One region of the Streptomyces sp. NPDC043685 genome, then DNA from elsewhere that is predicted to be linked to it. Evidence: riboswitches for the same ligand, from Rfam matches in the RefSeq annotation. Region 1 holds a riboswitch; each other region holds the start of a gene.
What was found. Region 1 has a riboswitch for cobalamin ahead of AC0665_RS03850 (ribonucleoside-diphosphate reductase subunit alpha). Riboswitches for the same ligand answer to the same signal wherever they lie in the genome.
Positions count from the first base shown of each region.

Region 2: another riboswitch for cobalamin. It lies ahead of AC0665_RS19845 (ABC transporter substrate-binding protein); the one in region 1 lies ahead of AC0665_RS03850 (ribonucleoside-diphosphate reductase subunit alpha).
Region 3: another riboswitch for cobalamin. It lies ahead of AC0665_RS12735 (energy-coupling factor ABC transporter permease); the one in region 1 lies ahead of AC0665_RS03850 (ribonucleoside-diphosphate reductase subunit alpha).
Region 4: another riboswitch for cobalamin. It lies ahead of AC0665_RS25670 (cobalamin biosynthesis protein); the one in region 1 lies ahead of AC0665_RS03850 (ribonucleoside-diphosphate reductase subunit alpha).

Region 1 is NZ_JBWKCH010000001.1:814,322-820,118, forward strand. Features, by position in the region: gene AC0665_RS03835 (helix-turn-helix domain-containing protein) at 1-535, opposite strand, end outside; gene AC0665_RS03840 (hypothetical protein) at 629-871, shown strand; gene AC0665_RS03845 (ribonucleotide-diphosphate reductase subunit beta) at 784-1,791, opposite strand; gene AC0665_RS03850 (ribonucleoside-diphosphate reductase subunit alpha) at 1,791-4,154, opposite strand; cobalamin riboswitch at 4,277-4,442, opposite strand; gene AC0665_RS03855 (GNAT family N-acetyltransferase) at 4,459-4,965, opposite strand; gene mctP (monocarboxylate uptake permease MctP) at 5,039-5,797, opposite strand, start outside.
Region 2 is NZ_JBWKCH010000005.1:644,155-649,951, reverse strand. Features, by position in the region: gene AC0665_RS19865 (ArsR/SmtB family transcription factor) at 55-414, shown strand; gene AC0665_RS19860 (4-hydroxybenzoate 3-monooxygenase) at 454-1,677, opposite strand; gene AC0665_RS19855 (APC family permease) at 1,700-3,304, opposite strand; gene AC0665_RS19850 (CoA-binding protein) at 3,438-3,866, opposite strand; cobalamin riboswitch at 3,965-4,125, shown strand; gene AC0665_RS19845 (ABC transporter substrate-binding protein) at 4,209-5,225, shown strand; gene AC0665_RS19840 (FecCD family ABC transporter permease) at 5,237-5,797, shown strand, end outside.
Region 3 is NZ_JBWKCH010000003.1:803,451-809,247, forward strand. Features, by position in the region: gene AC0665_RS12715 (maleylpyruvate isomerase N-terminal domain-containing protein) at 1-473, opposite strand, end outside; gene AC0665_RS12720 (energy-coupling factor ABC transporter ATP-binding protein) at 677-1,531, opposite strand; gene cbiQ (cobalt ECF transporter T component CbiQ) at 1,528-2,277, opposite strand; gene AC0665_RS12730 (energy-coupling factor ABC transporter substrate-binding protein) at 2,284-2,652, opposite strand; gene AC0665_RS12735 (energy-coupling factor ABC transporter permease) at 2,649-3,350, opposite strand; cobalamin riboswitch at 3,381-3,565, opposite strand; gene AC0665_RS12740 (serine/threonine-protein kinase) at 3,695-5,185, opposite strand; gene AC0665_RS12745 (MDR family MFS transporter) at 5,411-5,797, opposite strand, start outside.
Region 4 is NZ_JBWKCH010000008.1:53,051-58,847, reverse strand. Features, by position in the region: gene cobN (cobaltochelatase subunit CobN) at 1-860, opposite strand, end outside; gene AC0665_RS25675 (cobyric acid synthase) at 857-2,365, opposite strand; gene AC0665_RS25670 (cobalamin biosynthesis protein) at 2,367-3,320, opposite strand; cobalamin riboswitch at 3,424-3,562, opposite strand; gene AC0665_RS25665 (hypothetical protein) at 3,695-3,916, opposite strand; gene AC0665_RS25660 (inorganic phosphate transporter) at 3,951-5,207, opposite strand; gene AC0665_RS25655 (class II aldolase/adducin family protein) at 5,447-5,797, shown strand, end outside.

The DNA.
Region 1 (5,797 bases):
CGCTGCCCTGCTCCTTGCGCACCAGGTGGAGGCAGGCGTCGATGCCGGCGGCCGTGCCGGCGGAGGTGATCACCGGGTCCTCGTCGACGTAGAGCACGTCCGGCTCGACGACCACGCGCGGGTACTGCCGGGCGAGGTCCTTCGCGTGCTTCCAGTGCGTGGCACACCGGCGGTCGTCCAGCAGCCCGGCCGCGGCCAGCACGAAGACGCCGGAGCAGACGCTCAGTACGCGCGCCCCGCGGCCGACCGCGCGGCGCAGGGCGTCCAGCAGTTCCGGCGGAAAATCCCGGGACGCGTAGCTGTGCCCGGCCGGCACGGCGATCAGGTCGGCCGTCTCCAGCCGCTCCAGGCCGTGCTCCACCTGGAGCGAGAAGCCCGAGTTCATCCGCAGCACCGGGCCCTCGGCCGAGGCGACGGCGAAGTCGTACACCGGCAGGCCCTCGTCGCTGCGGTCGGTGCCGAAGACTTCGCACACCACACCGAGCTCGAAGGGATTCACGCCGTCGAGGAGGGCGACGGCCACGTTCTGCAGCATGCGTCCAGTGTGCCTCGCCGGTGGCAGTAATTCGAGGGTCTACGGCAGTACTGCCACTGACGGTAAGGAGCAATCAGCGCGACAGTGGTGTCCATGAACACGAACCAGATCGAAGCACTGATCGGAATGACCGCCACCCTCGGGATCCTGGTCCTCCTGGTCCTCCCGTCCGTGATCGGCCTGGTGCGCGAGAGGCGCATCGACCGTCAGATCAGGGAGGCCCAGGAGGCCCGCGGAGAGGTGCCGGCTCAGAAGTCCTCGTCGAGGTCGACGGTGCCCTCCACCGCCACCTGGTACGCCGAGGGCCGCCGCTCGAAGAAGTTGGTCAACTCCTGAACACCCTGGAGCTCCATGAAGGAGAAGGGGTTCTCCGAGCCGTAGACCGGAGCGAAGCCGAGGCGGGTGAGCCGCTGGTCTGCGACACACTCCAGGTACTGGCGCATCGACTCGGTGTTCATGCCCGGGAGGCCGTCCCCGCACAGGTCGCGCGCGAACTGCAGCTCGGCCTCGACGGCCTCCCGCAGCATGCCGACGACCTGCTCCTGGAGCTGGTCGTCGAAGAGCTCCGGCTCCTCCTTGCGGACGGTGTCGACCACGTCGAACGCGAAGGACATGTGCATCGTCTCGTCGCGGAACACCCAGTTGGTGCCGGTCGCGAGGCCGTGCAGCAGGCCCCGGCTGCGGAACCAGTAGACGTAGGCGAAGGCGCCGTAGAAGAACAGGCCCTCGATGCACGCGGCGAAGCAGATCAGGTTGAGCAGGAACCGGCGGCGATCGGCCTGGGTCTCCAGCCGGTCCAGCTTCTCCACCGAGTCCATCCACCTGAAGCAGAACTCCGCCTTCTCGCGGATGGACGGGATGTTCTCCACCGCCGCGAAGGCCGCCGCGCGGTCCTCCGGGTCGGGCAGGTAGGTGTCGAGCAGCGTCAGATAGAACTGGACGTGCACGGCCTCCTCGAAGAGCTGACGGCTCAGATACAGCCGCGCCTCGGGGGAGTTGATGTGCTTGTACAGCGTCAGCACCAGGTTGTTCGCGACGATCGAGTCACCCGTCGCGAAGAAGGCGACCAGCCGGCCGATCAGGTGCTGCTCCGCGGGGGAGAGCTTGGCGAGGTCGGCGACGTCGGAGTGGAGGTCGACCTCCTCCACGGTCCAGGTGTTCTTGATGGCGTCCCGGTAGCGCTCGTAGAAGTCCGGGTAGCGCATGGGGCGCAGGGTGAGCTCGAAGCCGGGGTCGAGAAGGTTCTGGGTGCTCATTACTGGCAGGCCTCGCAGGACTCGGGGTTTTCCAGGGAGCAGGCGACCGCTTCGGGGTCCGGGGTGGCCTGCACGGGGACGGCGGCTCGGGCGGCGCGGGCGATACGGGTCGCCGGGCGCGAGCGCAGGTAGTACGTGGTCTTCAGCCCGGACTTCCAGGCGTAGGCGTACATCGAGGAGAGCTTGCCGATCGTCGGCGTCTCCAGGAACAGGTTCAGGGACTGGGACTGGTCCAGGAACGGGGTCCTGGCCGCCGCCATGTCGATCAGACCGCGCTGCGGGATCTCCCAGGCCGTGCGGTAGAGGGCGCGGACGTCCTCGGGGATCCAGGCGAAGTCCTGCACCGAGCCGTTGGCCTCGCGCAGGGCCTCCCGGGTACGGGCGTCCCACACACCCAGCCGCTTGAGCTCGTCCACCAGGTAGGAGTTGACCTGGAGGAACTCGCCCGACAGCGTCTCGCGCTTGAACAGGTTGGACACCTGCGGCTCGATGCACTCGTATACGCCCGCGATCGAGGCGATGGTGGCCGTGGGGGCGATCGCGAGGAGCAGCGAGTTGCGCAGGCCGGTCGTGGCGATGCGCTCCCGCAGGGCCGCCCAGCGCTCGGGCCAGGTCGACTCCACGTCGTAGTGGTCGGGGTGCAGCACACCCCGGGCCGTACGGGTCTTCTCCCAGGCCGGCAGCGGGCCGTTGCGCTCGGCCAGGTCGGCGGAGGCCTCGTACGCGGCGAGCATGACGCGCTCGGCGATGCGGGTGGACAGCGCCTTGGCCTCGGGCGAGTCGAAGGGCAGGCGCAGCTTGAAGAAGACGTCCTGCAGGCCCATCGCGCCGAGGCCGACCGGGCGCCAGCGGGCGTTGGAACGGCCCGCCTGCTCCGTCGGGTAGAAGTTGATGTCGACGACCCGGTCGAGGAAGGTGACGGCCGTACGGACGGTCTCGTCCAGCCGCTCCCAGTCGATGCCGCCCCCGGTCACGAACGCGCCGAGGTTGACCGAGCCCAGGTTGCAGACCGCCGTCTCCCCGTCGTCGGTGACCTCCAGGATCTCCGTGCAGAGGTTGGAGGAGTGCACGACGTGACCCGGCTCGGCCGTCTGGTTGGCGGTGCGGTTGGCGGCGTCCTTGAAGGTCATCCAGCCGTTGCCGGTCTGCGCGAGGGTGCGCATCATGCGGCCGTACAGTTCACGGGCGGGCAGGGTCTTCCTCGCCAGCCCCTTCGCCTCGGCCGCCCGGTAGGCGGTGTCGAACTCCTCGCCCCACAGGTCGACCAGCTCGGGCACGTCCGAGGGGGAGAACAGCGACCACTGCCCGTCGGCGTTCACCCGCCGCATGAACTCGTCCGGCACCCAGTGCGCGAGGTTCAGGTTGTGCGTGCGGCGGGCGTCCTCACCGGTGTTGTCGCGCAGCTCCAGGAACTCCTCGATGTCGGCGTGCCAGGTCTCCAGGTAGACCGCGGCCGCGCCCTTGCGCCGGCCGCCCTGGTTCACCGCGGCGACCGAGGCGTCGAGGGTCTTCAGGAACGGGACGATGCCGTTGGAGTGCCCGTTGGTGCCCCGGATCAGCGAACCCCGGGCGCGGATGCGGGAGTACGCCAGTCCGATGCCGCCGGCGTGCTTCGAGAGCCGGGCCACCTGGTGGTAGCGGTCGTAGAGGGAGTCCAGCTCGTCCTTGGGGGAGTCGAGGAGGTAGCAGGACGACATCTGCGGGTGCCGGGTGCCCGAGTTGAAGAGGGTGGGGGAGGAGGGGAGGTAGTCGAGGCGGCTCATCAGCCGGTAGAGCGCCGCGACCTCGTCCACCGAGCGGCTGGTGTCGTCCTCGGCCAGACCGGCGGCCACGCGCAGCATGAAGTGCTGGGGCGTCTCGATCACCTTGCGGGTGATCGGGTGCCGCAGCAGGTAGCGGCTGTGCAGGGTGCGCAGGCCGAAGTAGCCGAAGCGGTCGTCGGCGCCGGTGTCGATCAACGCGTCGAGCCGGGCCGCGTGCAGCCGTACGAACGCGGCGGTGCGGTCGGCGATGAGCCCCTCGCGGTGGCCCACCGCGACGGACTCGGTGAACGACGTGACGCCCTGGGAGGCGGCCTCCTCGCGGATGCCGATGGTCAGCAGCCGGGCGGCCAGCCGGGAGTAGGCGGGGTCCTCGGAGATCAGACCGGCCGCGGCCTCCGTCGCCAGCTCCCGCAACTCCGCGATCATCTCGGCGGAGGCCGCACGCGAGGACCGGCCGCGCAGCGCGGCGGCGGCGACCCGGCCGGGATCGGTGTCGGGGAGGTCGGCGGTCAGCTCGGTCAGGGTCCGCAGCAACGCGGCACCGGGAGCGTCCTGCTCTTCTTCGGCGGCTGAGGCCGGTTCGGCTGGCGCGATGGTCACGTGGGGCTCTCCCTCGCTCGGCACGGGGCCTCGTCGAGGGCAGGGGGGAGCACACGAGCGCACGCGGCGTCGCGTCCACCGGCCCATTCCACGAGGCCCGGACGTCAGGCACACCGGCCGGGTGGCCGGGTGCGCTGTCGGCAGGTCCTCGGACTGACACCCATACACCTGTGAAAGGGCATGGGTACACCGTTGCGGGACAGTTCCGGATTCGCACCGGATTCCCCTGCGGCGACAGCGAGCATGAGCATACATCTTGTGCCGGGCGCCGAAGGCACCCCCAGATGTTGTGTCGCAGTCGCTCTCAGAGGGTCAGCACGTAGGTGAGCAGCGTGATGTCGTCCAGCTCCGGGAGGGGATTCCAGTCGCGCTCCGGGGTGCGGACGAAACCCACCCGTTCGTAGAGGCGGTGGGCGGAGCGCATGGTGCGCTGGGTCGAGAGCACGATGCCGCGGCAGCCCGGGGTGGCGCGGGCCCGGTCGACGCAGGCGCGGACGAGGGCCTCGCCGATGCCACGCCCCCGGGCCGCGCGAGCCACCGCGAGCATCCGCAGCTCGGCCTCGCCGGGCCGGGCGATGTCGGCCATCGGACCGCCGGAGGGGACGAAGGTGACGCCACCGAGGACTTCGTCGTCGGCCGTGGCGACCAGGACCTCGGCGGTGGCGGCGCGCCCGGCGACGTCACGCAGCTCGGCGAGATAGGCGTCGCTCTCGCCGAAGTCGAGCAGGCCGTCGTCGAGGTACGCCCGGGCGGTGATCTCGCCGAGGACGGCGTGGTGGGCGGGGCGTGCGGGGCCGATCCGGAAGTCCATGGCAGGAGTGTGTACGGGTGCGGGCCGCCGACGCCATGCGTTTCGGCGGCCCGCGGGGGTGTCGGCGGGGACGTCAGTGGGCGGATCCCGCGGTGGCGGGCGGCAGTTCGACCTTGACGCCCGGGTCGCCGGCGTCGGCCGTGTAGTCCTCCGGCTTGGTCTCGTCGACGCCGTCGGGGGCCTTCAGGGCCTTGAGGACGAAGGTCAGGACCACCGTCACCACCACGTTCAGGACGAACGCCGTGAGGCCGATGTAGCCGATCTCCCCGATGCCGGGGATCTCCTTCGCCGAGCCGCCGAAGTGCTTCTGGGTCGGGGAGGCCACGCCGTACGCGGCGTACGTGCCGTAGACCATGCCGACGGCCCAGCCCGCGAGCAGCGCCCAGCGGTGGAACCAGCGAGTGAACAGGCCGCCGACCAGGGCCGGGAAGGTCTGCAGGATCCAGATGCCGCCCAGCAGCTGGAAGTTGATGGCGACCGTCTTGTCCATGGTGAGGACGAAGGCCAGGGCGCCCACCTTCACCAGCAGGGAGACCAGCTTGGAGACCTTGGTCTCCTGCGCCGGTGTGGCGTCCGGCTTGATGAAGTCCTTGTAGATGTTGCGGGTGAAGAGGTTCGCGGCCGCGATGGACATGATGGCCGCGGGCACCAGCGCACCGATCCCGATCGCCGCGAAGGCCACGCCCGCGAACCAGTCCGGGAACATCGTCTCGAACAGCTGCGGGATCGCCAGCTGCCCGTTCTGCACCTTGATGCCGGCCGCGATCGCCATGAACCCGAGCAGCGCGAGCAGACCCAGCATCAGGGAGTACAGCGGCAGGATGGTGGTGTT
Region 2 (5,797 bases), on a different contig from region 1:
CCTTCCGGTGCGCTGGGAATGGACGTACCCGGGCCGTGGCGCCATTATGTGCGTATGAGCGCACGCATGCACCTGTCATCTGCACATGATGCGCATCCGCGCAGCCCCGGCGAGGAGCAGTTCGCGCTCGCCGCCGAACTGCTGGCCCTGCTGGGGGACCGGACCAGGCTCGCGCTGCTGCACGCGCTGGCCGGGGGAGAGGCCGACGTCACCACCCTCACTAAGGCGTGCGGGGCGGCCAGACCGGCCGTCAGCCAGCACCTGGCACGGCTGCGCCTCGCGGGCCTGGTGAACACACGCAAGGAGGGCCGCCGGGTGGTCTACTCCCTGCGCGACGGCCACTTGCGCCGGCTCGTGGACGAGGCGCTGAACGTGGCCGACCACCGCCTCAGCGACCGGCCCCCGCACGACTGATGCCGGTACCGCGCCGCACGACTGAGCCGCACGGCCGGGTCAGTACCGCGGCGCGGTCCCCAGGTACTGCTCTGCGAAGGCGGCGGCCGCCGCGGGCGAGGTGAACAGGCGACGCAGCCGGGCGAGCGTGGTGCCCGCGCGGAACGGGTCGCCCGTCGCCGCGCCGTGGTACACCTCCGACAGCCACTGCGAGAACTCCTGGTAGTCCCACACGCGTCGCAGGCACGCCTGCGCGTAACCGTCGAGCCCGCTGCCGTCACCGGTGGTCAGCCGGGCGGCCAGCGCGTCGCCGAGCAGGAAGGCGTCGTGCAGGGCGAGGTTCATGCCCTTGGCCGCGATGGGGGCGACCAGATGGGCCGCGTCACCGGCGAGGAAGAGCCGGCCGTGCACCATCGGCTCGACCACGTAGTCGTGCATGTCCAGCACGCGCTTGTCGATCAGCCGACCCTCGGCCGGCGGTGGCACCCCGGCCGCCCCGAGCCGCTCCCGGAGTTCGGCCCACACACGCTCGTGCGGCCAGTTCTCCGGGTCGTCACCCGGCGGGCACTGGAGGTAGTAGCGGGTCACCTCCGGGCTGCGGGGCATCTGCCCGGCGAACCCGCGGGCATGGCAGCCGAACAGCACGCAGTCGGCGGACGGCGGCGCCTCGGCGAGCAGGGCGAGCCAGCCGATGCCGTAGTCGTGCCGCGCGATCCGCACCCGCTCCGGCGGCAGCGAGGCACGGGTCACCCCGCGTGCCCCGTCGCAGCCGGCGACGAAGTCGCAGTGCGCGACCTGGCCCTCGCCCGTCTCGGGGCAGGTGTACGACACCCACGGCCGGTCGGTGTCGAGGTCGTGGACGCGCACGTCCCGGACCCCGAAGCGGATCGCGCCGCCCCGGACGTCGGCGTACTCCCGCACCAGGTCCGTCACCAGCAACGGCTGCGGATAGACGAAGTGGTGACTGCCCGTCAGCTCCCCGTAGGGGAACCGGTAGCGCTCGCCGCCGAAGCGGAACTCGCACGCGGTGTGCAGCTCGGCGCGGTCCAGGAGGTTGCGGGCGAGGCCGCGCTTTTCCAGGCCGCGTACGGCCCACTCCTCGATGACCCCGGCCCGGGGCCGCCGTTCGATGAACTCCCGGGTCTCCGTCTCCAGCACCAGACAGTCCACGGACGCGGCCCGCAGGATGTTCCCGACGGTCAGACCCGCCGGACCGGCGCCCACGACAACGACTGGGAAACGTTGCGGGGCGCCGGAGTTCACGGACGGAAGGGGGTGGGTCATGCGCACATTATGGAGGCCGGTCTCAGTGCACCGGCACCTCCGTGACGGCCACCTCCTCGATGCTCCGCTCTATCTCCGCGGGCAGGGAGGCCGAGGCCCGGGCCCAGTAGTAGATCGCCAGCGAGAACACGGCCACGACCAGCATGTCCCACCACAGCGTGAGGTGCCCCTGGCCGCCGAAACCGCCCTGCCAGGAGATGACGCCCAAGCCCAGCAGGTAGACGGGCAGCCACTGGGCGGCCTTCCAGTCCAGGCGGGGCGCGTCCGGCAGGCCCTTGCGGGTGGCGTACCAGGCGTAGCCGCCGAGCAGGACGTAGCCGAGGACGATGGCCACGCCGAGCCGCCACAGCGTGTCCCAGGTGGACCAGTAGATGATGAGGTTGGCCACCACGAACGACAGGGGTGACACCACCGCGCCGCCGGGCAGGCGGTAGGGGCGTTCCCGGTGCGGCAGCCGGTCGGCGAAGACGCCGTAGGCCAGCGGGGCGCCCGCGTACATCAGCACGCTCGCCGAGGTGATGAAGCCGACCAGCTGCTGCCAGCTCGGGAACGGCAGGAAACAGACCACGCCCGTCACGAACGACACGATCAGCCCGAACCACGGCACGCCGCGCGCGTCGGTGCGGGCGAAGAGCTTCGGCGCGTAGCCGTTGCGGGCCAGGCCGTAGGAGACGCGGGACGTGGCCGTCGTGTAGATCAGGCCGGTGCCGCCGGGGGAGACCACCGCGTCCAGGTACAACACCACGCTCAGCCAGCCGAGTCCCACCAGGGTCGCGAGCCCCGCCCACGGACCGCTGATGCCGGGGTAGTCGAGCTTGGTCCAGCCGTGCGCGAAGGAGCTCAGCGGCAGGGCGGCGATGAAGACGACCTGGAGCAGGACGTAGATGCCCGCGCCGATGGCGACCGAGCCGATCGTGGCGCGGGGCAGGTCACGTCGCGGGTCACGGCTCTCGCCCGCCAGCTGGATCGCCTGCTCGAAGCCCAGCAGGGCGAAGATGATGCCGCTGGAACTGACGGCGCTCAGCACGCCATGGGCGCCGAACGGGGCGAAGCCGTGCTCGGTGAAGTTGCCCGGGTGGAAGTTGCCGGCCGCGATGATGAAGATCGCCGCCAGCGGCACCGCCACCTTCCACCAGGTGGCGGCGCTGTTGGTGTGCGCCAGGACGCGCACGCCGAGGAAGTTGACGACGACGAACACGGCCATCAGCACGACGGCGACGACGAAACCGCTCGTCGTGAGGGTGCCGTCCTTCGCGTGCTGGAGCCCCTGCGCCCAGTGCCAGTGCCCGGCGTAGCCGATCATGGCCTCGACCTCGATCGGTGCCACGGTCGCCGCCTGGAGCCAGGAGAACCAGCCGAACGACATCCCGGCCAGCCCGCCGAACGCGTAGTGCGGATAACGGGCCGTGCCGCCCGCGACCGGGAACATGCCGCCCAGCTCGGCGTGCACCAGGGCCAGCAGCACGATCGCCACCGCGCCGATGAGCCAGGACAGGATGGCCGCGGGGCCGGCCGCCACGACGGCCTTCTCGGCGCCGTACAACCAGCCCGAGCCGATGATGGAACCGACCGAGGCCCACATGAGCCCGATCAGCCCGACGTCCCGGCGCAGGCCGTCTCTTTCCATGAATACAAGGCCTCTCGGAGATGAACTCGGGGAGTTCGGCGAGCAAGAGGCCTCAGGTTAGGAACCGGCCGGACGGCCGCAGAAGACGCGTTGTGCAGCCTTGACCGGGTGCGGGTGTTTCGTGGGAAACGCTTCAGGATTCCTGTACACGGCCATGAGACAGCCGTGGGATCTCGATCGCCGGGCAGCGGTCCATCACCATCTCCACACCCGCCGCACGCGTCCGGTCGTACGCCGTCTCGTCGATGACGCCGAGCTGGAACCAGACGCCCTTCGCCCCCTTGGCGACCGCCTCGTCCGCGACGGCACCGGCGAGGTCGCTGTTCACGAACACGTCGACGACGTCCACGTCGAAGGGGATGTCCGCCAGGCTCGCGTACCCCTGCTCCCCGTGCACCGTCTCGGCCTTCGGATGCACCGGCACCACGCGCTTGCCGAAGCGCCGGAGCGTCGCGGCGACGCCGTACGCCGCCCGCTGACGGTTCGACGACAGGCCCACCACGGCCCAGGTGTCGCCGAGCTCGGTGAGGATCCTGCGGACCGTTGCCTCGTCGCCGTACACCGGCGGCCTCCTCGGAACGTCGTGGACGAACTGCTGTCAGGGCAACGGCTCCGGGCGGGCGATGATTCCCCGGCGGGCCCGCGTGATAGCTTGCCGAGGCCAGTCGAACCCATGTACGTGGGTCAGGGAATCCGGTGCGAATCCGGAACTGACGCGCAGCGGTGAGGGGGACGGGCGGGGCCTCGGCCACTGGACTCCCTCGCGGACGTCCGGGAAGGCGCCCCGCTCCGGAGGAACCCGAGTCCGAAGACCTGCTGGCGGCCCCCGCGGCCGTGTGCGGCGGGGGAGCACCGTACGACCGGGCTCCGCGAATGGGCCCTCGACGCCTGAGGACTGGTTCCCGTGCCCCTCGCCCGACCCGCCCGTGCCGCCGTCCTGCTGACGGCCGGCTCCCTGCTCCTGAGCGGCTGCGGTGCCTCAGGGCCCACGACGGCGAAGGCCGCCGTCACGCTCTTCGACTGCGGCCACGAGGTCCGCGTCACGGCCGCCCCGCGGCACGCCGTGTCCCTCAACCAGGGCACCACCGAGATCCTGCTCTCGCTCGGTCTGGCCGACCGCCTCGCGGGCACCGCCACCTGGACCGACCCTGTGATGAAGGGGCTGGAGAAGGCCGAGGCGAAGGTGCCCCGCCTCGCCGAGAACAACCCGTCCTTCGAACGCGTCCTGGCCGCGGACCCCGACTTCGTCGCCGCCTCCTTCGTCTCCACTCTCGGCAAGGGCGGCGTCGCCACCCGCGAGCAGTTCGAGAAGCTCGGCGTCCCCACCTACGTCTCCCCGTCCGACTGCGTCGGCAAGGACAACTCGGGCGGCGGCGACGGCGCACGCGACACGGCCCTGGACATCGACACCGTCTACGGCGAGGTCCGGGACCTCGCGACCGTGTTCGGGGTCAAGGGACGCGGCGACGCACTCGTCGCCTCCCTCCAGCGGCGCATGAAGAAGGCCACGGCCGGCATCGACGCCTCCGGCGTCACCCTCCTGTACTGGTTCGCCAACTCCGAGTCGCCCTACATGGCCGGCTGCTGCGGAGCGCCCGGCATCATCACCCGCGCCCTCGGCGCCAAGAACGCCTTCGGCGACACCCACGAGGAATGGCCGCAGGTCAACTGGGAGACGGTCGCCGACCGCGACCCCGACGTCCTCGTCATCGGCGACCTGACCCGCAGGTCGCAGACCGCCGAGTCGGCCGCCAGGAAGATCGCCTTCCTGGAGTCCAATCCGGTCACCAGGAACATGGACGCCGTCCGGCACAAGCGGTACGTGCTGCTCAGCGGGCAGGCCATGAACCCCACCATCCGCACCGTCGAGGGCGTGGAGCGGGTGGCCGCGGGGCTGCGCCGGTTCGGGCTGGTGAAGTGACCACCCGCGGTGTGCCGGGTGCCGGGGCGCGGCCCCGGCGCGGGGCCGGTCTCGCGCCGGCGGCCGCCGGGGCGGTCGCGCTCGTGGCCTCCCTCGCCGTGGCCGTCACCATCGGTCCCGCCGACATCCGGGTCGCCGACGTGTGGTCCGTGGTCGCCGCCCATCTCGGTCTCGGCAGCTCGCGGCTGACGCCGATCCGGGACGGGATCGTCTGGCAACTGCGGCTGCCGCGCACCCTGCTCGCGGCCGTGTGCGGGGCCGGACTGGCCGTGTGCGGTGCGGTGATGCAGTCGCTGCTGCGCAACCCGCTGGCCGACCCCTTCGTGCTCGGGGTGTCCTCCGGCGCCTCCACCGGAGCGGTCCTGGTCGTCGTGCTCGGCGTGGGCGGCGGTGCCCTCCCGGTCCCGGCGGGCGCGTTTCTCGGCGCCCTGGTGTCGTTCGCCCTGGTGCTGCTGCTCAGTCACACCCTCGGCGGCACCACCGACCGGGTCGTCCTCGCGGGCGTCGCCGCCATGCAGCTCTTCTCGGCGCTCACGTCCTTCGTCGTGTTGACCGCCGCCGACGCCGAGACG
Region 3 (5,797 bases), on a different contig from region 1:
TGCTCCGCGTCCGGGAGGTAGGCGATCAGGTCGAGGTGGTGCAGCGTCCACTCCATGACGTACGTGGAGAGGAAGTCGCCCACGGTGAGGACCTCGTCACGGGTGCCGACGCGGCCCGCGGGGTCGGCGAGCAGGGCGGCACGGCCGGCGGCGGACCCCACGTCGTCCAGATGGAACTTCAGCAGGTTCGGGTCCTCGTACGCGGCGGCCAGCCGGACGGTCAGCGCGTCGAGCGGGTCGTCACCGGTCGGCGGCGTGTCGGAGACGTCCCAGTACGTCAGCGCGTCACGGGTCGGTTCCCGGTCGGAGGGAGTGGCCAGCGTGATCAGGACGTCCTGCGCGTCGACGATCAGATGGCACACCAGGTCCCGCACCAGCCAGCCGGTGCAGCCGGAGGGCCGCCCGAAGTCCTCGTCGCCCAGCTCGGCCACCGCCGCCCGCAACGCCGCCCAGGTGTGTGAGAAGAGATCCACCTCGGCACCGTAGTGCGGCGCCGCGACGCCGGACAACCACATATCGGACGACCGCCCGGTCGGCGGATGCCCGGCAGTGCGAAGGCGCCCGCCGGGGCGGACGCGCGGCGGGGCAGACACGCACGGTGGGGCAAGCGCGCCCGGCGAGGCGAGACCGTCAGGCGGGGCGCGCGCGCCCGTCGGTGCGTTCGTACGCGCACGCCTCAGCCCGCGACGCCCCCCGGCCGCGCCGCCGTGAGGGCGGCGAGTTCGTCCGGTGTCCGCGGTCCCGGTTCCGCGGCGGACAACAACCCCTGGGCGCGCAGGAGTTCCGCCGCCGCCGCGCCCCAGGGCAGCCGCAGCCCGGCCTCGCGCAGCAGATCGGTGCGGGCCAGTGCCGTGGCCGCGGGCCCGGTACGGACACCGGAGGGGGTGAGGAGCGCCGCGTCGTCGGCCCAGCGCAGGGCGAGGTCGACGTCGTGCGTGGCCATCACCACCGTGGTGCCGGCGGCGCGCAGCCCGTCGAGGGTCGTGAGCAGCCGTTCCTGGCCGTCGGGGTCGAGCCCTGCCGTCGGCTCGTCGAGGACGAGGACCCGTGGCCGCATCGCGACCGCGCCCGCGATGGCGGTGCGCTTGCGCTGCCCGTAGGAGAGCAGATGGGTGGGCCGGTCGGCCAGGGCCGTGATGTCCAGCGCGGCGAGGGCCTCCGCCACCCGCGCCCGCACCTGCGTGTCGTCCAGGCCCAGGTTCAGCGGCCCGAACGACACGTCCTGTTCCACCGACGCCGCGAACAACTGGTCGTCCGGGTCCTGCACCACCAGCTGCACGGTCGTCCGCAGCCGGGTCAGACCCTTGCGGTCGTACGACACCGGCCGCCCTTCGAGCGTCAGCCGCCCCTCGTGGGGCCGCAGTCCGCCGGAGAGCAGCCGCATCAGCGTGGTCTTGCCGCTGCCGTTGCGGCCCAGCAGCGCGAGCGCGCGGCCCTCGCGGATCTCGAAGTCGAGGCCGCTGAGCACGGCCGGGCCGTCCTCGTAGGCGAAGGACGCGCCCCGCAGGGCGACGAGGGCGGGCTCGCTCATGTCAGCGGCCTTTCCAGTACGAGGGTGAGGACGGCCAGCCCCGCGAGCAGTGCGCAACTGGCCGTCGTGAAGCGGACGGAGACCCGGGCCTCGGGCACCAGGACGCGCAGGGTGCCGTCGTAGCCGCGTCCGGCGAGCCCGGCCTGGAGCCGGGTGGCCCGGTCGAAGGCCCGGACGAACGCGGCGGCGCCGAGCCCGGCCAGGGAACGCCACTCCGCGGCCCGGCCGGTGTGCCCGAGCCGGGCCGCCTGGGCCTCCCGGATGCGGCGCACGGAGTCCAGCAGCAGGAAGCTCATCCGGTACGTCACCAGCGCGACGTCCACGACGGGCGCCGGGATCCCGGCCCGGATCAGGCGCGGCAGCAGGTCGGACAGGGGTGTGGTGAAGGCGAACAGCAGCACGCCCAGGGAGGCCGCCGAGGTGCGCAGCAGCAACTCCCCGGCCCGGACGGGGCCGTCGGGGGCGAAGGAGACGAAACCCCCCGGCCCGCCGACCTGGACCAGCAGGGTGACCGCGCCGGTCACGCAGAAGCCCAGCGGCACCCGGTAGGCCCGCCACAGCCGCCGCGCGGGCACACCGGCCGGCCCCAGCAGCACCACCAGGGCCGTCAGGAGCACCAGGGCCGCACCCGGCCAGGGCGGCAGGGAGATCGCGAGCACGGTGAGGCCGAGCCCGAGCACGGCCTTGTCCACGGGATGGCGGCGGCGCCAGCGACTGCTGTGCGCCGCCGCGTCGATCGGCAGCACCCGGGATCAGTCCCGTTCCGCTGAGGACTTCGCGGCGGCGCCGGACAGCGCGCTGTCGGCCTCCCGCTCCAGCGCCCGCCGCTCACCCTGCCGGCGTCCCCGGCGCAGACCGAAGTAGTAGGCGAGGACACCGGCGCCGAGGGACGCCTGGAGAGCGAAGAGCGCCGACTCGATCTCGCCGGACGGCGGCTCGTACAGCGGCGAGAACCACGGCTCGTAGTCCGGCTTCAGCTCGGTGATCGCCGTCTCGGCCTCGGAGTCGGAGCCCGTGAACGGCTCCTTCTTGTGGTCGCCGAGGCCGAGCGCCAAGGGCAGCACCGCGAGCGCGGCCACGGCGACGAGCAAAATGAGGTTGATCTTCGTGTTCCTGGTCACCGGGCCACCGCCTCCGACTCGGCGGGGGCCTGCTTCTCGGCGAGGAGCACGCCCAGCCGGGTCAGTTCGCCCTTGCTGGACTGCACCAGCAGCCGCATCACGAGCACGGTCAGCAGGCCCTCGCTCACCGCGAGCGGGATCTGGGTCACGGCGAAGATGGAGCCGAACTTGGCGAGCGCGCCCAGGAAGCCGCTGCCCGGGTCGGGGAACGCGAGCGCCAGCTGCACGCTGGTGACGCAGTAGGTGGACAGGTCGGCGACGAACGCGCCGCAGAACACCGTCACCATCAGCGGCACGTCGTAACGCCGCAGCAGCCGGTAGACGGCGTATCCGGCCCAGGGGCCGACGATCGCCATCGAGAAGACGTTGGCGCCGAGCGTGGTCAGGCCGCCGTGCGCGAGCAGCAGCGCCTGGAAGAGCAGGGTGATGGTGCCCAGCACCGCCATGATGGGCGGCCGGAACAGGATGGCTCCCAGGCCCGTGCCGGTGGGGTGTGAGCAACTGCCGGTGACGGAAGGCAGTTTCAGGGCGGACAGGACGAAGGTGAAGGCGCCGGACGCACCGAGGAGCAGGGTGCTCTCGGGGTGCTCGCGCACTTCACGGGTGAGCGACCGGACCCCGTGGACGACGAACGGCGCCGACGCGACGCCCCAGGCGACCGCGTGCGCCGGAGGAAGGAAACCCTCGGCAATGTGCATGGCTCAGCAGACCCTCTCCAGCACCTCGTGGATGGTTGACGCGCCTTGGCCGGTCTCCTGGCTGACGGGTACCACCGCCCGGACTCCGCCTTCCCGGGTCACAAGGACCCAGTGGCTGCCCGTGAGGGCCGGAGCCGGACTTCCCGATTCACAGTGGCGAGGGCCGCACCGGCATCACACCGGATTTCCCGTTCACCAAGGCCTGGTGACAATAAGGCCGGGGTAAGGGCGATGACAAGCCACCCATGGGGGCGCGCGAGGGGGCGTCCGCTCGCACACCGGCGCATCCCCCCGCTGATCCACGCGCTGCGCGCACGGCCGCGTCGCCCGGCGTCCGGGCCGTGTCAGTCGTCGCCGCCCTCGTCCCCGCCGTCGTCGCCCTCCCCGTCCAGCCCGGCCTGCGGGGCCTGCGGGTTCGGCTGCGCCGGGCCGCCGTCGCCCGCCTCCTCCGCAGGAGGCACGGCGCCGGGCGGGGCCGCGGCAGGGGTCGGGGAAGCGGCCGGCTCGGACGCGGTGACGTCGGTCACGGTGCCGGTGGCCGGCGTGCCGGCTGCCCCTTGGCCGGACCCCGGACCGGCGGCCTGGCCGGACGCCGGACCAGCCCCCTGGCCGGACGCCGGCTCGGTGGAGGGGGACGCGGCGGAGCCGGCGGACGGCGTCGCGGCCGGACTGCTCGCGGACGGGGACGCGTCGGGTTCCGTGCCCTCCGCCGTGGTGTCGGGGGAGAACCAGCGCATGCCGATGAGCATCGCGGCGAGGAAGAGGGCCGCGGCGGCGGCCGTCGCGACCAGTCTCGGCCGGTTGCCGGGGCCGCCGCGCCCGCGCGAGCGGCCCGAACGCCCCGCCTGGGCCGCCCGGGCCGCGGTGCGGTGCCCCGTGGTCGCGGGCAGCGCGTACGTGGTCGGGCTGCCCGCCTCGGCGGCGTACCGGCCCGGGGGCGCGGACATCGCCGTGGGCGCGGGCTGCGGCCGCAGCGGCGGCGAGACCTCCGGCAGCGGCTCGGGCAGGCCCCGCCAGGCACCCCCGGCGAACCACTCGGCGGCCTGCTGGGCGGTGGGCCGGTCCTCGGGCTGCTTGGCGAGCAGCCCGAGGAGGTAGTTCTCGAACGCCGGGGGGAGTCCGGAGACACCGAGGTCGCGAGGCGGCACGGGGGCCGAGTCGAGGTGCTGGTGGAGAAGGGCGACGGCGGTGTCGGCCTGGAACGGAGGACGGCCGCTGAGCAGTTGGTAGAGCACACAGCCCAGGGAGTACATGTCGGAGGCGGGCCCGGCGGGCTTGCCCAGGGCCCGTTCGGGCGCGAGGTAGAGGCCGGTGCCGACGATCTGGCCGGTGGCGGTGAGCGCGGCGCCCGGGTCGTCGAGGAACCGCGCGATGCCGAAGTCACCGATCTTCAGCGTGCCCTGGGAGTCCAGCAGCAGGTTGGCGGGTTTGACGTCCCGGTGCACGATGCCCTGCCCGTGGGCGGCGGCGAGCCCCGCGGACGCCTGCGCGGCGAGCCGGGCCACCTCCTCGGCGGGAAGCGCGCCGGACTTGGTCAGCACCCCGGCGAGACTGTCGCCCTCGACCAGTTCCATCACGAGGTACAGCCGGTTGTCGTACTCGCCGAAGTCCAGGACACCGACCACGTTGGGGTGGTTGAGACGCCCGGCGGTCTGCGCCTCCAGTCGGAACCGGGAGGTCGCCGTGGCGTCGGTGTCCTGGGGCAGCAGCAGCTTGAGGGCCACCGCTCTGGCGAGCGTCTCGTCGTACGCACGCCAGACCTCTCCCATTCCACCGCGCCCGATCTCAACATCCAGCCGGTAGCGGCCCGCTAGCAGCACTCGTCCTCGTCTCATGCGTGTGGGAAGGTCGTCGCCGCAGGCCGAACTCCCCGCTCGTGCACGGGGATTGGCAGGGGCGCCGCAGCCGACCCAGGATACTGGCGCGGTATGACCGCGGAGCCCCACAGTGGTGTCCCCGGACGGTACGGCCCCGGAAATCGCCGGGCGGGACGGCCGCACGCCGGATGACACCCCCGCGCACCCGGTTCGCGCCGCGCGCGGGGCGCCTCCCGACGCGTTTCAGGCCGCCGCGCCCGCCTCCCTCACCCGACGCGGCAGCAGGAGCACGGCCAGGGCGGGTACGGCCGCGAGGACCAGCCACGGCACGGCGGGCGGCAGGCCCAGATCGAGCAGGGAACCCGTGGCCGCGCTGCCGGCGAGGACGATCAGGCCGGAGACGGACGACAGCGCACCCATGTAGAGGCCGAGCCGCCCCTCCTCGGCGAGGTCCGGCACCCAGGCACGCGCGGCGGGTACGACCAGCATCTGCCCCACCGTGAGCAAGATCACGAAGCCGGCGGCCGGCAGCAGCCCCGCGGTGCCCGTCCAGCCCGCGGGCCGGGCGGCGGCCACCACCGCGAACCCGGACGCGATCAGCAGCAGTCCGGCGGCCATGGAGCGGCGCAG
Region 4 (5,797 bases), on a different contig from region 1:
GTGATCAGTCGCCCGTCGAACTCCGGGATCGCCACCTGCATCGCGGCGTCCATGGGGGAGAGGGCGGCGTCCGAGTCCGCCCAGGCCTGCCGCGAGGACGTGAGGCAGAGGCCCTGAAGCACCGGGATGTTCAGCTCGGCGAGGGCGCCGATGTCCCAGGCCTCCTCGTCGCCGCCCGCCGAGGCCTGCGAGGCGTGGGTGCCGCCGGCGGCGAGCACGGTGGCGACCAGGGCGTCCGCCCGGCCGAGGATCTCGTACAGGCCCGCGTCCGCCCCGCGCAGCGAACCGCAGTACACGGGCAGCGCGTTGGCGCCCCGCGCCTCGATCGCGTCGCACAGGGTGTCGACGAAGGCGGTGTTGCCGCTCAGGTGGTGGGCCCGGTAGAAGAGCACGCCGACGGTCGGCCGGCCCTCGGTGTGCGCACGCTCGCCGTGGACGCCGTACTCCGGCATCTTGCGCGGCTCGACGAACCCCTCGCCGGTCAGCAGCACCGTGTCGGACAGGAACCGGGCCAGTTCGGTGAGGTTGTCCGGACCGCCCTCCACGAGGTACTTCAGCGCCTCGGCGACGACACCGGCCGGGACGGACGACTCGGCCATCAGCTCCGCGTCCGGCACGGCCTCGCCGCCCAGCAGGACGGTGGGGACGCCGGAGGCCTTCAGCGCGGCGAGCCCGTCCTCCCAGGCCCGCTTGCCGCCGAGCAGCCGGACGACGGCGACGGACGCCCCGTCCAGCAGGGCCGGGAGCTCCTCCCGGACGTCCACGCGGGTGGGGTTGCCGATCCGGTAGTCGGCCCCGGTGGCGGCCCGGGCCGCCAGCAGGTCCGTGTCGGCGGTCGACAACAACAACACAGTGCTCATGCGGGTGCTCCCGGTGGAATGAAGGGCAGTCCTTGCGGCGCGCCGGACTCGATGAGCCGCCACAGCGCGTCGGTGTCCGCGTGCTGTTCGATCAGGTCGCCGAGCCGGTCGAGCTGCTCCTCGCGCAGCGCGGCGAACGAGGTGTCCGGCGCGGGCACGAAGCGGCGGCCCGCGGCGGCCGCCACCTCGCGCAGGAACGCCCGCCGGAAGCCGTCCGACTCCAACGAGCCGTGCCAGTGGGTGCCCCAGGTCTGGCCGACCCGGCAGCCGTCCAGGAAGGGGGTGCCGCCCGTGACGTCGGCGACCCCGTGGTGGATCTCGTAGCCCTCGACGTGTTCCCCGAGGGCATCGCCGGACGGCCGGGTGAGGGTCTTCTCGCGGGCGAACCGCACCCGCACGGGCAGGACGCCGAGCCCGTCGACGTGGCCCCGGCGGCTTTCGACGTCGTCCTCGATGTGCTCGCCGAGGATCTGGAAGCCGCCGCAGACGCCGAGCACGGGCCGCTCCTCGGCGGCCCTGCGGACCAGGGCGTCGGCGAGGCCGCGCTCGCGCAGCCACTCCAGCGCCCGGACCGTTCCCCGGGTGCCGGGCACGATGACGAGGTCGGCGTCGGCCAGCTCCTCCGGCCGGTCCACGAACCGCACCACCACACCCGGTTCGGCGGCCAGCGCGTCCACGTCGGTGAAGTTGGACATGAGCGGCACGGCGCACACCGCGACCCGCAGCACGTCCTCGCCGACGGGCGGGGCGACGACGGACTCCCGGACGGCCCCGCGCATCGACACCCGCAGCCCGTCCTCCTCGTCGATCCCGAGCCCGTGCCGGTAGGGCAGCACGCCGTACGTGCGCCGCCCCGTGAGGCCCTGGAGCATCTCAAGACCCGGCTCCAGCAGGGAGACGTCCCCGCGGAACTTGTTGACGAGGAACCCGGCGACACAGGCCTGGTCCTCGGGCGACAGCAGCGCCACCGTCCCGAAGAACGAGGCGAAAACCCCGCCCCGGTCGATGTCGCCGACGACGAGCACGGGCAGCCCGGCGTTCCGGGCGATCCCCATGTTCACGATGTCCGTCCGCCGCAGGTTGATCTCGGCGGGAGAGCCGGCCCCCTCACAGATCACCGCGTCATACGTGCCCCGCAACTGCTCCAGACAGTCCAGCACCGTCCCGAGCAGCCTCTGCTGCCGGCCGCCGTGGTACCCGCGCGCACTCATCTCCCCGACCGGCTTGCCCAGCAGCACGACCTGACTGCTCTGCTCGCCACCGGGCTTGAGCAGCACGGGGTTCATCAGCGCGGTGGGCTCGACACGGCAGGCCTGCGCCTGCATGGCCTGCGCCCGCCCGATCTCGGCCCCCTCCTTCGTCACGAAGGAGTTCAGGGACATGTTCTGCGCCTTGAAGGGCGCGACCTTGACGCCCTGTCGCACCAGCCACCGGCAGATCCCGGCGGTCACGACGCTCTTGCCCGCGTCGGAGGTGGTACCGGCGACGAGAAGTCCACCGCTCATCTCATGTCCCCCTCTTCAACGACCGCGCACGCGTCAGCAACCGCGCGCCCGCGCACACTCCGAGCGCGAGCCACGTGACGCGCTTCGACAGCCGCACGGCCCGTTCGACGTCGCGCGTGCCGACGGCACGCCCTTCGGTGTTCAGCACGGGCCGGTGCTCCACCCGCCCGCCGTACGACAGCGTCCCGCCCAGCCGCACCCCGAGCGCCCCCGCGAAGGAGGCCTCCACGGGACCGGCGTTGGGGCTCGGATGCTTCGCCGCGTCGGCCCGCCAGGCCCGCACGGCCCCCCGCGGATCCGGCCCGGACACGGTCGCGAGGACCGCGGTCAGCCGTGCTCCCGGCCACCCCGCGAGGTCGTCGAGTCGCGCGGACGCCCATCCGTAGCGCCGGTACCGGGCCGACTTGTGCCCGACCATGGCGTCCAGGGTGTTGACGGCCCGGAACCCGAGCAGCCCCGGCACCCCGCCGACGGCGCCCCACACCAGGGCCCCCACCACGGCGTCGGAGGTGTTCTCGGCGACGGACTCGACCACGGCCCGGGCGATCCCGTCGGCGTCGAGGGACTGCGGGTCCCGTCCGCACAGATGCGGCAGCCGGGCCCGGGCCGCCTCGACGTCCCCGGCCTCCAGGGCACGCCCGATGGTCCGCGCCTCCCGGGCGAGCGACGTCCCCCCGACGACGGCCCAGGTGGCGGCGCCGGTCAGCGCGACGGAGGCGACGGTGGACGTCCGCACGGCACGCGCGGCGACGGACCCGAGGGCGACGGCCCCTCCGGCACACACGGCGGTGTGCAGCGCGCCCCACCCGCGGTGGTCCCGCCACAACACCCGTTCCACGGCGCCCGCGGCCCGTCCGAACGCGGCGACCGGATGCCCCCGGCGAGGATCGCCGAGCAGCAGGTCGCCGATCAGACCGGCGGCGGCGCCGTACGCGAAGACGCGATCGGCACCCATGGGCTCAGCCGGCCGGGAAAGCGGGCAGGGGTGGGGTGGTGAACCTCGATCGGCAGCCGCGCATGGCGATATGTGTCCTCACTCAGGGTGTCCACGCCCTGGTTCGACGAGACCGGCGGTGAGAGTTCCTGGCTCCCGGGGATCACTACCCCGGTGACAGTGGCGGGACCGCGCCGGACTCGCACCGGCTTCCTCTCCTGCCGCCGTAATGGCCCCGGCAGTCCACCACGGCCGGGAAGCGCCGTCAACTTGCCGCTGACCTGCGAGGGGAGAGTGTGCAGAACCCCACACCGGCCCCTCCCCGCACACGACGACCGGGCGGCGCGGGACCGGGGTCCCGCACCGCCCGGCGGCACGGCGTGCGATCGGGGCCCTCAGGCCACGATCAGATAGATCCCGTAACCCACGGCCGCCGCGCACGCTGCGAAGCAGGCGTACGCTCCGGTGACCGCGAGCCCGGCGGACCCGCCCTGCGCCACCGCGCGCTCGCGGCGCGACAGACCGGTGATGCCGAGGGTGAACAGGCCGACGAGGGCCACGGTGACCACGAGGCTGACACCGAAGACGGAGCCGAGGGCCGCCCAGTCGATCTTCATATCGGAGACTCTTCCTTGTAACCGGTGGACGGGGTCAGACCGTGGTGGTCGTGGTCGGCGTCCGTTCGGCCGTGGCCTGCGCCGGGAACGCGGGGACCGGCTCCTCGGACGCGGTGGCACCCGCCGGCGGCGGCGTCACCGCGGCCATCGCGGTGGTCACCACACCGGCCGGCTCCGCCTCCACGGTGTCCTCGGTGTCGTTGACGTTGGTGTGGTCGACGACCTCACGCCGCGAGAGCTTCCAGATCGCCGCGCTGGAGGCGATGAGGAAGACGGCCACCACGGCGGTGCCCCAGCTGCCGAAGCCGGTGACGTACTCGGCGAGCGCGCCCACCAGAGCGGCCGCCGGCAGCGTCAGGCCCCACGCGACGAACATCCGCGTGGCGGTGGACCAGCGGACCACGCCGCCCTTGCGGCCGAGCCCCGCGCCCATCACCGAGCCGGACACGGAGTGCGTGGTGGAGAGGGAGAAGCCCAGGTGCGAGGAGGCCAGGATGACCGTGGCAGCGGAGGTCTGGGCGGCGAAGCCCTGCTGCGGCTGGAGGTCGGTCAGTCCCTTGCCCATGGTGCGGATGATGCGCCAGCCGCCCAGGTACGTGCCGAGCGCGATGGCGAGACCCGCCGAGAGGATGACCCACATGGGCGGGTCCGAGTCGGGCGCGACGGCGCCGCCGGCGACCAGGGCGAGGGTGATGACACCCATCGTCTTCTGGGCGTCGTTGGTGCCGTGGGCCAGGGAGACCAGGCCCGCGGAGGCGATCTGACCGGCCCGGTAGCCCTTCTTGGACGCCTGGCTGTCGGCCTTGCTGCCGAGGGAGTAGGTCAGCCGGGTGGCGATCATGGCCGCGATGCCCGCGACCAGCGGGGCGGCGATGGCCGGGATCAGCACCTTGGTGACCAGCACGTCACCGTGCACCGCGCCGACGCCCGCCGAGGCGATCGTGGCGCCGATCAGACCGCCCATGAGGGCGTGCGAGGAGCTGGACGGCAGTCCGACCAGCCAGGTCAGCAGGTTCCAGAGGATCGCGCCGACCAGGGCGGCGAAGATGACCTCGGGACGGATGCCGGCCTCGTCGACGAGGCCTTTGGAGATCGTGTTGGCGACTTCGACGGACAGGAAGGCGCCGACCAGGTTGAGGACCGCGGACATGGCCACCGCAACCTTGGGCTTCATGGCGCCCGTGGAAATGGTCGTGGCCATCGCGTTCGCGGTGTCGTGGAAACCGTTCGTGAAATCGAACGCGAGTGCGGTTACCACCACAATCGCGAGGATCAGCGAGAAGCTTTCCATTTACCCAGGCAATCGTTCGAGGTCATTGGCGATACGAACGTAGGCAACCTGAGTGAACGGAAGATGAACTGAGAGGGGCGCAGGGGTGACCGCGAAGGACGGTTGCCGTTCCGCCCGTTCCGCTCGCCCGGCCGGGCGCCGCCGTCGCCGCCGCGGGGGCCCGCCCGCCGGGTCCGCGGAGCGTCCGGAAGTCGCCCCGCCGGGCACCGCGCCGCGCCCCCGGATGGCAGGATCGCGGCATGGCTGAGCAGCGGAGCGGCGGACAGGCCGGGGGCGAGCGGGACGGCGGAGCGGGCGCGGGGGAGCCGCGGCGCAGGAGCGCGCGCCCCGAGGAGGCGCGGGCCTGGGAGGACCTCGTCGCGACGGCCCGCCGGACGGTCGCGGACGGCCTCGTCGTCGGCACCTCCGGCAACGTATCGGTGCGCGTCGGCGACACGGTCCTGGTCACGCCCTCGGGCGTGCCCTACGACCGGCTGGCGCCGGGCGACGTGACCGGCGTCGACCTCGAGGGCCGGCAGGTCCTCGGCACGCTCGTCCCGACCAGCGAACTGCCCATGCATCTGGCGGTCTACCGCACCACCACCGCTTCG